DNA from 4 places in the Enterobacter sp. JS8-1 genome. Region 1 is predicted to be linked to each of the others. Evidence: predicted binding sites of a transcription regulator. Region 1 holds the regulator's gene; each other region holds the start of a gene.
The links. Region 1 encodes PurR, which represses purine synthesis genes. Its sites were predicted from a motif close to CANGCAAACGTTTGCNTG; they were not measured.
Positions count from the first base shown of each region.

Region 2: raiA (ribosome-associated translation inhibitor RaiA) is a predicted target of PurR. The motif match lies at 1,543-1,560, and genes of this name have one in related genera.
Region 3: pyrD (quinone-dependent dihydroorotate dehydrogenase) is a predicted target of PurR. The motif match lies at 1,817-1,834, and genes of this name have one in related genera.
Region 4: ACOQH0_RS07820 (amino acid aminotransferase) is a predicted target of PurR. The motif match lies at 1,746-1,763, and genes of this name have one in related genera.

Region 1 is NZ_CP185805.1:2,028,910-2,032,332, forward strand. Features, by position in the region: gene punC (purine nucleoside transporter PunC) at 1-337, opposite strand, end outside; gene punR (DNA-binding transcriptional activator PunR) at 452-1,363, shown strand; gene purR (HTH-type transcriptional repressor PurR) at 1,380-2,405, opposite strand; gene ACOQH0_RS09655 (YnhF family membrane protein) at 2,703-2,792, shown strand; gene ACOQH0_RS09660 (MFS transporter) at 2,958-3,423, shown strand, end outside.
Region 2 is NZ_CP185805.1:3,597,249-3,600,671, forward strand. Features, by position in the region: gene rluD (23S rRNA pseudouridine(1911/1915/1917) synthase RluD) at 1-518, opposite strand, end outside; gene bamD (outer membrane protein assembly factor BamD) at 650-1,387, shown strand; gene raiA (ribosome-associated translation inhibitor RaiA) at 1,658-1,999, shown strand; Phe leader region at 2,103-2,228, shown strand; gene pheL (pheA operon leader peptide PheL) at 2,104-2,151, shown strand; gene pheA (bifunctional chorismate mutase/prephenate dehydratase) at 2,259-3,419, shown strand; gene ACOQH0_RS17035 (SMP-30/gluconolactonase/LRE family protein) at 3,416-3,423, opposite strand, start outside.
Region 3 is NZ_CP185805.1:1,683,895-1,687,317, reverse strand. Features, by position in the region: gene ACOQH0_RS07880 (YcbX family protein) at 1-7, shown strand, start outside; gene zapC (cell division protein ZapC) at 4-546, opposite strand; gene pyrD (quinone-dependent dihydroorotate dehydrogenase) at 712-1,722, opposite strand; gene ssuE (NADPH-dependent FMN reductase) at 1,971-2,546, shown strand; gene ACOQH0_RS07860 (sulfonate ABC transporter substrate-binding protein) at 2,539-3,423, shown strand, end outside.
Region 4 is NZ_CP185805.1:1,671,974-1,675,396, reverse strand. Features, by position in the region: gene ompF (porin OmpF) at 584-1,642, shown strand; gene ACOQH0_RS07820 (amino acid aminotransferase) at 1,827-3,017, shown strand; gene ACOQH0_RS07815 (MBL fold metallo-hydrolase) at 3,067-3,423, opposite strand, start outside.

The DNA of each region.
Region 1 (3,423 bases):
CCGCTGCAGCACAGACGCCAACGGCCTGAATGAATCGCAGTACCAGCAGCCAGGTGGCATCGCGTACCCACAGCATGCCCAGGCAGCCCACGGCAAAAATAGCCAGACCCAGCAGCAGCACCGGTTTACGACCAAAGCGATCGGAGAGTGGCCCCCAGAGGAGTTGTGCGAAGGCAAAACCGGCGAGGAACAGGCTCAGGCTGGCGCTGATAGCGGCTGCGGGGGTTTGCAGATCTTCCTGCATCGCGGCAAATGCGGGCAGATACATGTCGGTCGCTAAAAAGCCCAGCACGCTTAAGCCGCCGAGCCAGACTAAAAATCCTTTCCTGGGTTGCATTGTTTTATTCTCCTGAGGAGGCAGGTGTACGTTGGCGCAGAGTGTAGGGAGTGCAAAGCGGCTTGTGAAACGCTAATATTTGCAGAGTGCATTCAAATTTTTTGCAGGCAGAACATGTGGTCAGATTATTCTCTTGAAGTTGTGGATGCTGTTGCCCGTAACGGCAGTTTCACCGGTGCCGCGCAGGAGTTACACCGCGTACCCTCGGCGATCAGTTACACCGTGCGTCAGCTGGAAGAGTGGCTGGCGGTTCCGCTGTTCGAGCGGCGTCATCGCGACGTGGAATTAACGCCTGCAGGCGCGTGGTTTTTGAAGGAAGGGCGTTCTGTTATCAAAAAAATGCAGATCACCCGCGAGCAGTGTCAGCAGATCGCTAACGGCTGGCGAGGCCATCTCTCCATCGCGGTGGATAATATCGTTAAGCCGGAACGGACCCGGCAAATGATCGTGGATTTCTATCGTCATTTTTCTGATGTCGAACTGCGGGTCTCCCAAGAGGTGTTCAACGGCGTCTGGGATGCGCTGGCGGATGGCAGGGTGGAGATGGCGATTGGTGCAACGCAGGCGATCCCCGTTGGGGGACGCTATGCGTTTCGCGATATGGGGATGCTGAGCTGGACCTGCGTTGTCTCCAGCGAACATCCGCTGGCGGCAATGGAAGGCCCTCTCAGCGATGACACGCTGCGCAACTGGCCGTCGCTGGTGCTGGAAGATACCTCGCGCTCGCTGCCCAAGCGCATCACCTGGCTACTGGACAACCAGCGCCGCGTGGTGGCCCCTGACTGGGAATCGTCGGCAACCTGTCTTTCTGCGGGGCTGTGCGTGGCGATGGTGCCCGTTCACTTCGCGCGTCCGCGCATCGATACCGGAGAGTGGACAGCGCTGACGCTGGAAAATCCGTTCCCGGATGCGGCCTGCTGTCTGACCTGGCAGCAAAACGACGTATCGCCTGCGATGGCCTGGCTTCTGGATTATCTGGGAGACAGTGAAACGTTGAATCGGGAGTGGCTACGGGAGCCAGCATAACTGGCTCCGTAAGCGATTAACGGCGATAGTCGCGGAAAGGACCGTCCGCCACGGAGCGGCGCTCGATGAGGCGTGGGTGAACTTCAATCGACTGGGATTCTTCACGCTTGTTGACGATCCTGTCCATCAGCATGTTGAAAGCCGTTTCGCCCAGCGAGTCTTTTGGCTGGTGAATAGTGGTCAGCGCCGGGGTGAAGAAGCGCGCGTTACGCACGTTGTCATACCCGATCACGGAAATATCCTGCGGCACCCGCAGGCCCAGCTCGTCGGCGGCGCAGAGTGCGCCCATCGCCATAATATCGCCACCACAGAAAACAGCCGTTGGGCGATGCGGTTGGGAGACAATCTGCTGCATTGCGCGGTAACCAGATTCCGGCTCAAAGTCGCCTTGAACGATCCAGTTTTCCGGCACGGTGATGAGTGCCTCTTCCATTGCCTTCATAAACCCGGCCAGACGGCCCGCACCGGTGTTGCGCTCCAGCGGACCCGGGATCACGCCAATCTCGCGGTGACCGCGTTCGATCAGATAACGACCGGCCATATAGCCGCCTTCAAAGGCATTATCGATAACGGAATCGGTGAAGTCCGCGCGTGCTTCGCCCCAGTCCATCACCACCATCGGGATGTGGCGGTACTCTTCCAGCATGGAAAGTACGGACTCTGGGTATTCAGAACACATTACCAGCAGGCCATCGACGCGCTTTTGCGCCATCATCGACAGGTAGGCGCGCTGCTTCTCAATGCTGTTCCACGCGTTGCCCAGAATCAGCGTATAGCCTTTCTGGAAGCAGTTTTTCTCAACGGCTTCGATGATTTCGGCAAAGTAGGCCGCTTCACTGCTGGTCGCCAGCAAGCCAATCGACTTGGTGTGATTCACCTTCAGGCTGCGCGCAACCGCACTTGGGGAGTAATGTAACTCCTTGATCGCCGCCCAGACGGCGTTGCGCGTCTCTTCCGCGACGAAGCGGGTTTTGTTAATTACATGTGATACGGTTGTAGTGGAAACGTTTGCGCGTTTTGCTACGTCTTTTATTGTTGCCATTCAATGTCACTCCAGACCATATCCTAAACTCCTGAAAAACTTGAAGGTAAACGTTTGCCTTCTCTCACCCTTATTACGCAATCTTGAGTTGCGACACGCCGGGAAAACGACACAGGACGTCAGGAGGGGGTCAATGGCCGGTACGCTAATAAATTTAGCGTGGAATTTTGTCCTATCTTGATGAAAAGGGGAAGAGCTAAAGTGGATATCAGTTTAAATCCAGGAAGATTTTTGACGTAAACTGTGTAAAAATGAGCAAGCTCACTTTTCGTGGGGTGATTAAAAGGAGAAAAATTGATGAGTTCCGATCTGAAGTTTTCGCTGGTGACCACCTTTATCGTGCTGGCATTGATTGTTGCCGGTGGTTTGACGGCTGCGCTGCACTGATTTACGCGGGGGGAGAGTCCTCTCCCTCCTCATTTGCTTCCTATTGTTACCTCTCCGGCAAAAATCTTTTGCCAAAATGTTAACTTCTCAAATTTTGTGATTGATGTCATGCTTTTGACTTCTTAGTTCTGTGTCGCGTGATGACACGGCATCCGGAGTTGACTCATGAAAATCAATTTTCCTCTGCTGGCCCTGGCGATTGGCGCCTTTGGGATTGGCACCACTGAATTCTCCCCAATGGGGTTACTGCCTGTTATCGCACGCGGTGTAGACGTCTCTATTCCTGCGGCCGGGATGTTAATCAGCGCCTATGCCATCGGCGTGATGGTCGGGGCTCCGCTGATGACGCTGCTGCTGTCGCACCGCGCGCGTCGCAATGCGCTGATATTTTTGATGGCGATCTTTACGCTGGGCAACGTGCTCTCCGCGATTGCGCCGGATTACACCACTCTGATGCTGTCGCGTATTCTGACCAGTTTGAACCATGGCGCATTTTTCGGTCTGGGCTCGGTTGTTGCGGCAAGCGTGGTTCCGAAGCACAAGCAGGCCAGCGCGGTGGCGACCATGTTTATGGGGCTGACGATCGCCAACATAGGCGGTGTGCCTGCGGCCACCTGGCTGGGTGAAGTCA
Region 2 (3,423 bases), 1.6 Mb from region 1:
GCTTCATACTCACGGGTGATTTCGCGCAGCTGCAGGGATTCCACCAGACGGGTCTGGGCAGGAACGGTCTTTGCCACTACCATCAGACCCGTGGTGTCTTTATCCAGACGGTGCACAATACCGGCGCGCGGTACATCAACGATTGGCGGATAATAATGGAGAAGTGCGTTAAGTACCGTACCGTCAGGATTCCCCGCGCCCGGATGAACAACCAGGTCGCGCGGCTTGTTGATCACCAGAATGTCATCATCTTCATAGACGATGTCCAGTGGGATATCCTGCGGCTCGAAGCGGATTTCCTCTTCGATTTCAGCATTGATGGCGACAGCTTCCCCACCTAACACTTTCTCTTTTGGTTTGTCCCAGATCTTGCCGTTTACCATCACGCGCTGGTCAAGGATCCATTCTTTTATGCGTGAACGCGAATAATCAGGGAACAATTCGGCCAAAGCCTGATCTAAGCGTTGACCGAGCTGATTTTCGGAGACTGTTGCGGTGAGTTCTACTCGTTGTGCCATAAACTGCTTCTTCGTTTAACGTTGGGTTTTACGGCTTTGCCGTTTAATATAGTGTGCTATTGTAGCTGGTCTTAATCGGGAGCAGGAACAGAGTTTCTCCCGGACAAACATTTGAGGAAAGTCAAAACGTCATGACGCGCATGAAATATCTGGTGGCAGCGGCCACGTTGAGCCTGGCTTTGGTGGGCTGCTCCGGTTCAAATGAACAGGTCCCTGACAATCCGCCGAATGAAATCTATGCGACTGCACAACAAAAGTTGCAGGACGGTAACTGGAAACAGGCGATAACGCAACTGGAAGCGTTGGATAATCGCTATCCATTTGGTCCCTATTCACAGCAGGTACAGTTAGATCTTATCTACGCGTACTATAAAAATGCCGATCTTCCGCTGGCTCAGGCCACCATCGATCGCTTCATGCGTCTGAACCCAACTCATCCTAACATCGATTATGTCATGTATATGCGCGGACTGACCAACATGGCGTTGGATGACAGTGCACTGCAGGGCTTCTTCGGCGTGGATCGTTCTGACCGTGACCCGCAGCACGCACGTGATGCCTTCAATGACTTCTCCAAGCTGGTGCGCGGCTACCCGAACAGTCAGTACATTACCGATGCCACCAAGCGTCTGGTGTTCCTGAAAGATCGTCTGGCGAAATATGAATACTCCGTGGCTGAGTACTACACCCGCCGTGGCGCTTGGGTTGCTGTGGTTAACCGTGTTGAAGGTATGCTGCGTGACTACCCGGACACTCAGGCAACGCGCGATGGCCTGAAGCTGATGGAAAATGCCTATCGTCAGATGCAGATGACTTCGCAGGCTGAAAAGGTCGCGAAAATCATCGCCGCGAACAGCAGCAACACCTGACAGAAGCGTCAATGCAAATCGGCAGCCTCAGGGCTGCCGATTTTTTTATTCATTTCTGTCACCCGCTGAAGCGCTTTAGCCTCAACACATCCAGTCAACTATGGCCCCAATTTTTATCTTCGACAAGGTAAATCTCACCTCTTCCTGCCCTGCCTCACAAAAAAGATTCCCTGACAAAAAGTGACAAAATAACGTGATCTAAATCACACATTTTGACATTAGGTCGGGTATGCTGGAATCACCAAGACGGAAAGACAAGAGGTAAAATTTATGACAATGAACATTACCAGTAAACAAATGGAAATTACTCCGGCAATTCGCCAGCACGTCGCAGACCGTCTCGCCAAACTGGATAAATGGCAAACACATTTGATTAACCCACATATCATTCTGTCCAAGGAACCGCAGGGTTTCATCGCTGACGCAACTATCAATACTCCAAACGGCCATCTGGTCGCCAGCGCAAAACACGAGGATATGTACACCGCTATTAACGATTTGATCAACAAGCTGGAACGGCAGCTCAATAAAGTGCAACACAAAGGTGAAGCCCGTCGCGCCACAACATCGGTGAAAGACGCCAGCTTCGCGGAAGAAGTTGAAGAAGAGTAATCCTTTAAATTGAGTGTACCGCCAACGCGCCTTCGGGCGCGTTTTTTATTGACAGGGTGAAAACAGTACGGGTACTTTAACGGTATCAATTTCAGGATGACTTTATGAAACTTACGCCGTTCTTCTTCGCATTCTTTTTTACCTTCCCCTGACTGGGAGGCGTTTCGTCGTGTGATAAAGAATGCGAAGACGAACAACAAGGCCTCCCACAGCGGGAGGCCTTTTTTATTGATAACGATAAAACGAGACAGGCAACACTATGACACCGGAAAACCCGTTACTGGATCTGCGCGTAAAAATCAGCGCGCTGGACGAGAAATTACTGGCGCTGTTGGCCGAACGCCGCGCCCTCGCCGTCGAGGTGGGTAAAGCCAAGCTGGACTCTCACCGCCCCGTGCGCGATATCGACCGCGAGCGCGATTTACTGGAACGGTTGATTCAGCTCGGCAAAGCGCATCATCTTGATGCCCACTACATCACCCGTTTGTTCCAGCTCATCATCGAAGATTCCGTTCTGACCCAGCAAGCATTGCTCCAGCAGCATCTGAACAAAACCAACCCGCACTCTGCACGCGTCGCGTTCCTCGGTCCAAAAGGCTCCTACTCCCACCTGGCTGCGCGCCAGTACGCTGCCCGCCATTTCGAAGAGTTCATTGAGAGCGGCTGTGCGAAATTTGCTGATATTTTCAATCAGGTAGAAACCGGCCAGGCGGACTACGCCGTGGTGCCTATTGAGAACACCAGTTCCGGCGCCATTAATGATGTCTACGATCTGCTCCAGCACACCAGCCTGTCGCTGGTTGGCGAGCTGACAATCCCAATCGACCACTGCGTGCTGGTCTCCGGCTCAACCGACCTGAGTAAGATCGAAACGGTTTACAGCCATCCTCAACCGTTCCAACAGTGCAGCCAGTTCCTTAACCGCTATCCGAACTGGAAAATTGAGTACACTGAAAGCACCTCGGCGGCGATGGAAAAAGTGGCGCAGGCTAACTCTCCAACCGTCGCCGCGCTCGGCAGCGAAGCGGGTGGCGCGCTGTATGGCCTGCAGGTGCTTGAACGCAATCTGGCAAACCAGACGCAAAACATCACCCGTTTCGTGGTGCTGGCGCGTAAAGCGATTGATGTCTCGGATCAGGTTCCGGCAAAAACGACCCTGCTTATGGCTACCGGCCAGCAGGCAGGCGCACTGGTTGAAGCGCTGTTGGTACTGCGTAATCACAATCTGATCATGACAAAGCTGGAATCACGTCCGATCCACGGTAATCCGTGGGAAGAGATGTTCTACCTCGATATCCAGGCCAACCTGGAATCTGCATCCATGCAGAAAGCCCTGCGCGAACTCGGCGAAATCACGCGCTCCATGAAAGTGCTGGGCTGCTATCCGAGCGAGAACGTGGTCCCGGTTGACCCGGCTTAATGTT
Region 3 (3,423 bases), 350 kb from region 1:
AGCTTAAACGGCCTGTTCAAGGCTGAACGAATCAACGCGCAGCTGTGGCTTCAGCCTGTCATTCATGACTTTAATCGCATCACCTAACTGCATAACTCGCCCGGCAATGGTCACGCCGGGCTGCGCTAACAAACAGAGCGCGGCGTTTTCACCGGGTTCAACGACCAGCAAATTCACCTCTTCTGCAGTATCACTCAGATTGACGCTTGCCGCATCGCCCGTTGCCGGGGTCCAGCTCATGCCATGTGCAAGAAAATGCCAGCTTTTTGGCATTTGCGGTTTCAAGAAACGGATAGCCACCAGCGCATTCAGGACCAGCTCAGCGCGCTGTTCTTTGGAGAGCATCAGGTCGCGGCATTTTTCTTCGAAGGAAAAATAAAGCGCAGCATCGTCCACACAAAAGCCTGACGGCGAGAAAGCGTCCGGGGTTAACATTCGACGCGGAAAACGTGAACGAAACAACATGCCATTGGCTAAATCGAGCATCATTCGATCGTGCTCGTCGCAAAAATACCAGCGCCAGTTATCGTCAGGTTTAATTCGCATGTGTCTCTCCCGTCCCCAAACGTCCTGTACTAAAAATGTCCTGTTTGCCGCCTCGTTTATAACACCATTAATAAAAGACTATAATGACTAAATAAGCAACAGTGACGGAATATAAAACAACCAGGGCCGGAAATAAAGCCCTGGTTGTCTGATTAGGAGAAAAGATTAGATATGAGTAACGATTTCTTTAATCAATGGCGGGCCTTTAAAAATAAAGCCGGAATAAATTTGCACCAGTGATGCCCCGGCAGCCATCTTCTCGCGGGCAGCAATAACAGAGTCTATACCGCCCACACCAATAATGGGCAGACGTCCCTGTAATTCAGCAGAGAGTGCGCGAATAATTTCCGTACTTTTTAATTGTACCGGACGGCCACTTAACCCACCCGCTTCGTCACAGTTTTTCATTCCCTGAACGAGAGAACGATCGAGCGTTGTATTGGTTGCTATCACACCATCAATATTATGACGCACTAAACTGTCGGCAACCTGGATCAATTCTTCAATAGAAAGATCCGGCGCGATCTTAACCGCGACCGGAACATATTTATGGTGGATCGCCTGGAGCTCGTTTTGTTTATTTTTAATGGCACTCAGAAGATCGTCCAGCGCATCGCCATATTGTAATGAGCGCAGGCCCGGGGTATTGGGTGAAGAAATATTCACCGCAATATAACCGGCATAGGCATAGACTTTTTCCATACAAATCAGATAGTCATCTTTACCCTGCTCCACCGGCGTGTCTTTATTTTTACCAATATTGATGCCTAATACGCCATCAAAATGGGATTTTTTAACGTTCTCAACCAGATGATCGACACCGAGGTTGTTGAAGCCCATGCGGTTGATCAACCCCTCAGCTTCGACCAGGCGGAACAGACGCGGCTTGTCGTTACCCGGCTGCGGACGCGGCGTAACGGTACCGATTTCGATGGAGCCAAACCCCATCGCGCCCAGGGCATCAATACATTCGCCATTTTTATCCAGACCGGCCGCCAGGCCCAGCGGATTCTTAAAAGTCAGGCCCATGCATTGGACAGGTTTTTCCGGCACATTTTGACGCACCAGCGCAGCCAGCGGCGTGCCTGTAATACGACGTAATTGCTGGAATGTAAATTCATGAGCGCGCTCAGGATCGAGCTGGAAAAGGGCTTTACGAACGAAGGGGTAGTACATGAACTCTCCTGGATTCCCGGTGTGCAAACCGGGAGGGGATTATGTGCGATCCCGCACGGAAAGGGAATTGACCTGCGGCAAAAAAATCGCGCAAAACGCAAACGTTTACCTGCATGGCTATTTCTTATGCACTTTTTCGCATTTAAATTGCAGATAAATCATTTAGTGGAATAACCCAGCGATGTCACACTCCTTAAAATTGTTATGAATGTTAGATAAAAGCAAACAATTAGTTATAAGGAGCAAACATGCGCGTCATCACCCTGGCCGGTAGTCCACGGTTCCCCTCGCGTTCCAGCGCCCTGCTGGAATATGCCCGTGAAAAGCTCACTGCTCTGGATGTGGAAGTGTGCCACTGGAATCTGCATAACTTCGAACCTGAAGATTTGCTCTATGCCCGTTTCGACAGCCCCGCGCTGAAAACCCTGATCGAGCAGCTCAAGGGGGCAGATGGCTTAATTGTGGCGACTCCCATTTATAAAGCCTCTTTTTCTGGCGCACTGAAAACCCTGCTTGACCTGCTTCCGGAGCGCGCGCTGGATGGCAAAGTGGTGCTGCCGCTGGCTACGGGCGGTACGGTTGCCCATTTACTGGCAGTGGATTACGCCCTGAAACCGGTGCTGAACGCCCTGAAAGCACAGGAGATCCTGCATGGCGTTTTCGCAGATGATTCACAGGTCATCGACTATCAACACAAACCCCACTTTACGCCGAATCTGCAAACCCGCCTTGATGCCGCACTGGAAACGTTCTGGCATGCGCTGCATCGCCGGGATATCGAGGTTCCCGCTTTTAATCCGCCGCAAGGAGTCGCTCATGTTTAAAACACTGACACGTATCGGACTGGCAGGGCTGATGGCTCTGTCGTCGCTGGCTCATGCGGCGGAAACCGCGCCGGAAAGCCTGCGCATCGGCTATCAGAAAGGCAGCGTCAGCATGGTGCTGGCGAAAAGCCATCAGCTTCTGGAAAAACGCTTCCCGGACACCAAATTCTCCTGGGTGGAGTTCCCTGCAGGCCCACAGATGCTGGAGGCCCTGAACGTCGGCAGTATCGATTTGGGCAGCACGGGCGATATTCCGCCTATCTTTGCTCAGGCTGCCGGGGCCGATCTGGTCTATGTGGGCGTTGAACCCGCTAAACCGAAAGCCGAGGTGATTCTGGTCCCTGAAAATAGCGAGATTAAAAGCGTTGCCGATCTTAAAGGCCATAAAGTGGCTTTCCAGAAAGGTTCCAGCTCACACAACCTGCTGCTGCGCGCCCTACAAGAGGCCGGGCTTAAGTTCACCGATATTCAGCCCGTTTACCTGACGCCTGCCGACGCGCGCGCCGCGTTCCAGCAGAAGAACGTGGATGCCTGGGCCATCTGGGATCCGTACTACTCCGCAGCCTTACTGCAGGGTGGCGTGCGGGTGCTGAAAGATGGCACCACGCTGAAACAAACCGGCTCGTTCTATCTCGCTGCACGTCCTTACGCGGAGAAAAACGGCGCATTCATTCAGGGCGTACTGGATACCTTTACCCAGGCCGATGCCCTGACCCAGAGCCAGCGTCAGGAAAGCATTACCCTGCTGGCAAAAACCATGGGCTTACCTGAACCGGTGATCGCGAGCTATCTCAGCCACCGTCCGCCGACCACCATTGCGCCTGTCAACGCGCAGGTCGCCGCCCTTCAGCAGCAAACCGCTGACCTTTTCTATCAA
Region 4 (3,423 bases), 360 kb from region 1:
GCAAATGCTGGCCATTATTTTATTCTGCAATGTCAGTTTATGTCAGTGCAAAGTCAGCCTCTTTAAAAGACAACCCCGTCAAAAGCACTAGCTGTTACGTTTTGTTTCCATGAAATATCTGTGAATAAAAAATATCCCGCATTCTTATTGTGCTTATTTAATTCTCAAGCAATAGCATATTTTTTATTCAATTCCACAGCCATCCAGAAGGCCTTTCGCGGTCACAAGAAAAGATGAGCCGTTTAACCGCTGTTTATATGAATTGCCTTTAGCCAAATTAAACATAAGCAATTCATATATATAGGAATGAAACCGCCGCTTAATTAACCAACTCTCTCTGAAATTTGAGATGGTTCACAAAGTTCCCAAAAATACATATCCAGTTACACATTATTTCTTTTTGTTACCCAATCTTGAGAATTGTAGCACTTTCAGGCTAGCGAAACGGTTCTATGAATGGAAAGATGCCTGTCAGATACATAAAGACACCTAACTCTCATCAATAGTTCCGGAAATATTTATTGACAGAATTTATTGACGGCAGTGGCGAGTGTCATAAAAAAACCAATGAGGGTAATAAATAATGATGAAGCGCAATATCCTGGCAGTGGTTATCCCTGCCCTGCTGGTAGCCGGTGCAGCAAACGCTGCAGAAATCTATAACAAAGACGGCAACAAATTAGATCTTTACGGGAAAGCTGTTGGTCTGCATTACTTCTCTGATAATGACGGCAACGATGGCGACATGACTTACGCGCGTCTGGGCTTCAAAGGCGAAACCCAGATCAACGACCAGCTGGCCGGTTACGGTCAGTGGGAATACAACTTCCAGGGTAACAACTCTGAAGGCTCCGATGCACAGACCGGTAACAAAACCCGTCTGGCATTCGCAGGTCTGAAATTCGGTGACGCAGGCTCCTTCGACTACGGTCGTAACTACGGTCTGGTCTATGACGCCATCGGCATCACCGATATGCTGCCAGAATTCGGCGGCGACACCGGCGTGAGCGACAACTTCTTCTCAGGCCGTACCGGTGGCCTGGCGACTTACCGTAACAGCGGCTTCTTCGGCCTGGTTGACGGTCTGAACTTTGGCGTTCAGTACCTGGGCAAAAACGAGCGTACTGATGCAGTACGTTCCAACGGCGACGGCTGGGCAACTTCTGTTAGCTACGATTTCGACGGCTTCGGTGTTGTAGGTGCTTACGGCGCAGCTGACCGTACCAACAACCAGCAGACTCTGCAGTGGGGTAAAGGCGATAAAGCTGAGCAGTGGGCAACCGGTCTGAAATACGATGCGAACAACATCTACCTGGCAGCGCTGTACGGTGAAATGCGTAACGCGGCTCGTCTGGGCAGCAACGGCTTCGCTAACAAAACTCAGGACTTCTCTGTTGTTGCACAGTACCAGTTCGATTTCGGTCTGCGTCCATCCATCGCTTACTACAAATCTAAAGCGAAAGACGTAGAAGGCGTGGGTGATGAAGATTACATCAACTACATCGACATCGGTGCGACTTACTACTTCAACAAAAACATGTCCACCTATGTTGACTACCAGATCAACCAGCTGAAAGACGACAACAAACTGGGCATCAATAACGATGATACCGTTGCTGTAGGTCTGGTTTACCAGTTCTAATCAGTACACCACGTTGTTATATGCTTAATGAACAGGGCTTCGGCCCTGTTTTTTTATGCCCGACAGAAAATAATGGCGACTTTTGAAAAGCCGCACGCTTTTCGTCGCAAACGGTTGGCATTTTGTAAATCTACCGTTAACCTGATAGCGGATTTCACTTCTGTAATCACAATGGAACTTCGTCATGTTTGAGAACATTACCGCCGCTCCTGCCGACCCTATTCTGGGCCTGGCCGATCTGTTTCGTGCCGACGACCGCCCTGGCAAAATCAACCTGGGTATTGGTGTATATAAAGATGAAACCGGCAAAACCCCGGTCCTGACCAGCGTTAAAAAAGCTGAACAGTATCTGCTGGAAAACGAAACCACCAAAAACTACCTTGGTATTGATGGTATCCCTGAATTTGGTCGCTGCACCCAGGAGCTGCTGTTCGGTAAAGGCAGCGAAATTGTGAGCAGCAAACGCGCTCGCACAGCACAAACCCCTGGCGGTACCGGCGCGCTGCGCGTTGCGGCGGATTTCCTGGCGAAAAACACCTCTGTTAAGCGCGTATGGGTGAGCAACCCAAGCTGGCCAAACCACAAGAGCGTCTTCAACTCTGCGGGTCTGGAAGTACGTGAATATGCTTACTACGACGCGGCAAATCACTCTCTCGACTTTGACGGCCTGCTGGCAAGCCTGAGCGAAGCGCAGGCAGGTGACGTGGTGCTGTTCCACGGTTGCTGCCATAACCCAACCGGTATTGACCCGACGCTGGAGCAGTGGGAACAGCTGGCTAAGTTGTCCGTGGAGAAAGGCTGGCTGCCGCTGTTTGACTTCGCCTATCAGGGCTTTGCCCGTGGTCTGGAAGAAGATGCGGAAGGCCTGCGCGCATTCGCAGCCGTGCATCAGGAACTGATTGTGGCGAGTTCCTATTCCAAGAATTTCGGCCTGTACAATGAGCGCGTAGGTGCCTGTACGCTGGTCGCGGCAAACGAAGAGACCGTCGATCGTGCGTTCAGCCAGATGAAGTCCGTGATCCGCGCTAATTACTCTAACCCACCGGCACACGGTGCGTCTGTTGTTGCCACCATCCTGAGCAACGATGCCCTGCGCGCGATCTGGGAACAAGAGCTGAACGATATGCGCCAGCGCATTCAGCGTATGCGCCTGCTGTTCGTGAACACGCTGGCTGAGAAAGGCGCTGACCGCGACTTCAGCTTTATCATCAAACAGAACGGCATGTTCTCTTTCAGCGGCCTGACCAAAGAGCAGGTTCTGCGTTTGCGTGAAGAGTTTGGCGTGTACGCCGTAGCGTCTGGCCGCGTGAACGTTGCAGGCATGACGCCTGACAACATGGCGCCACTGTGCGAAGCGATTGTCGCCGTACTGTAAGTTGCGCCCATAAAAAAGCCTGCATTATGCAGGCTTTTTTTTATTCGGGTTACCAGACAGGCATTTCGTCCTGAAGGAACGGGTTATGGAGCCGTTCATAGCCCAGCGTCGACATCGGACCGTGTCCTGCGATAAACGTGACGTCATCACCCAGCGGCAATAACTTTTGTTTAATCGACTGAATCAGCTGACCGTGATCGCCGCGCGGGAAATCGCTGCGTCCTACGCCACCTTTGAAAATAACATCGCCGGAAATCAGCAGACGTGACTGGTCATCAAAGAAGACGATATGGCCTGGCGTATGCCCAGGACAATGCAACACCTGTAAAGTCACATTCCCTACGGTAACGCGATCTCCTTCGTTTAACCAACGATCGGGCGTCAATGGCAGACACTCATCAAGGCC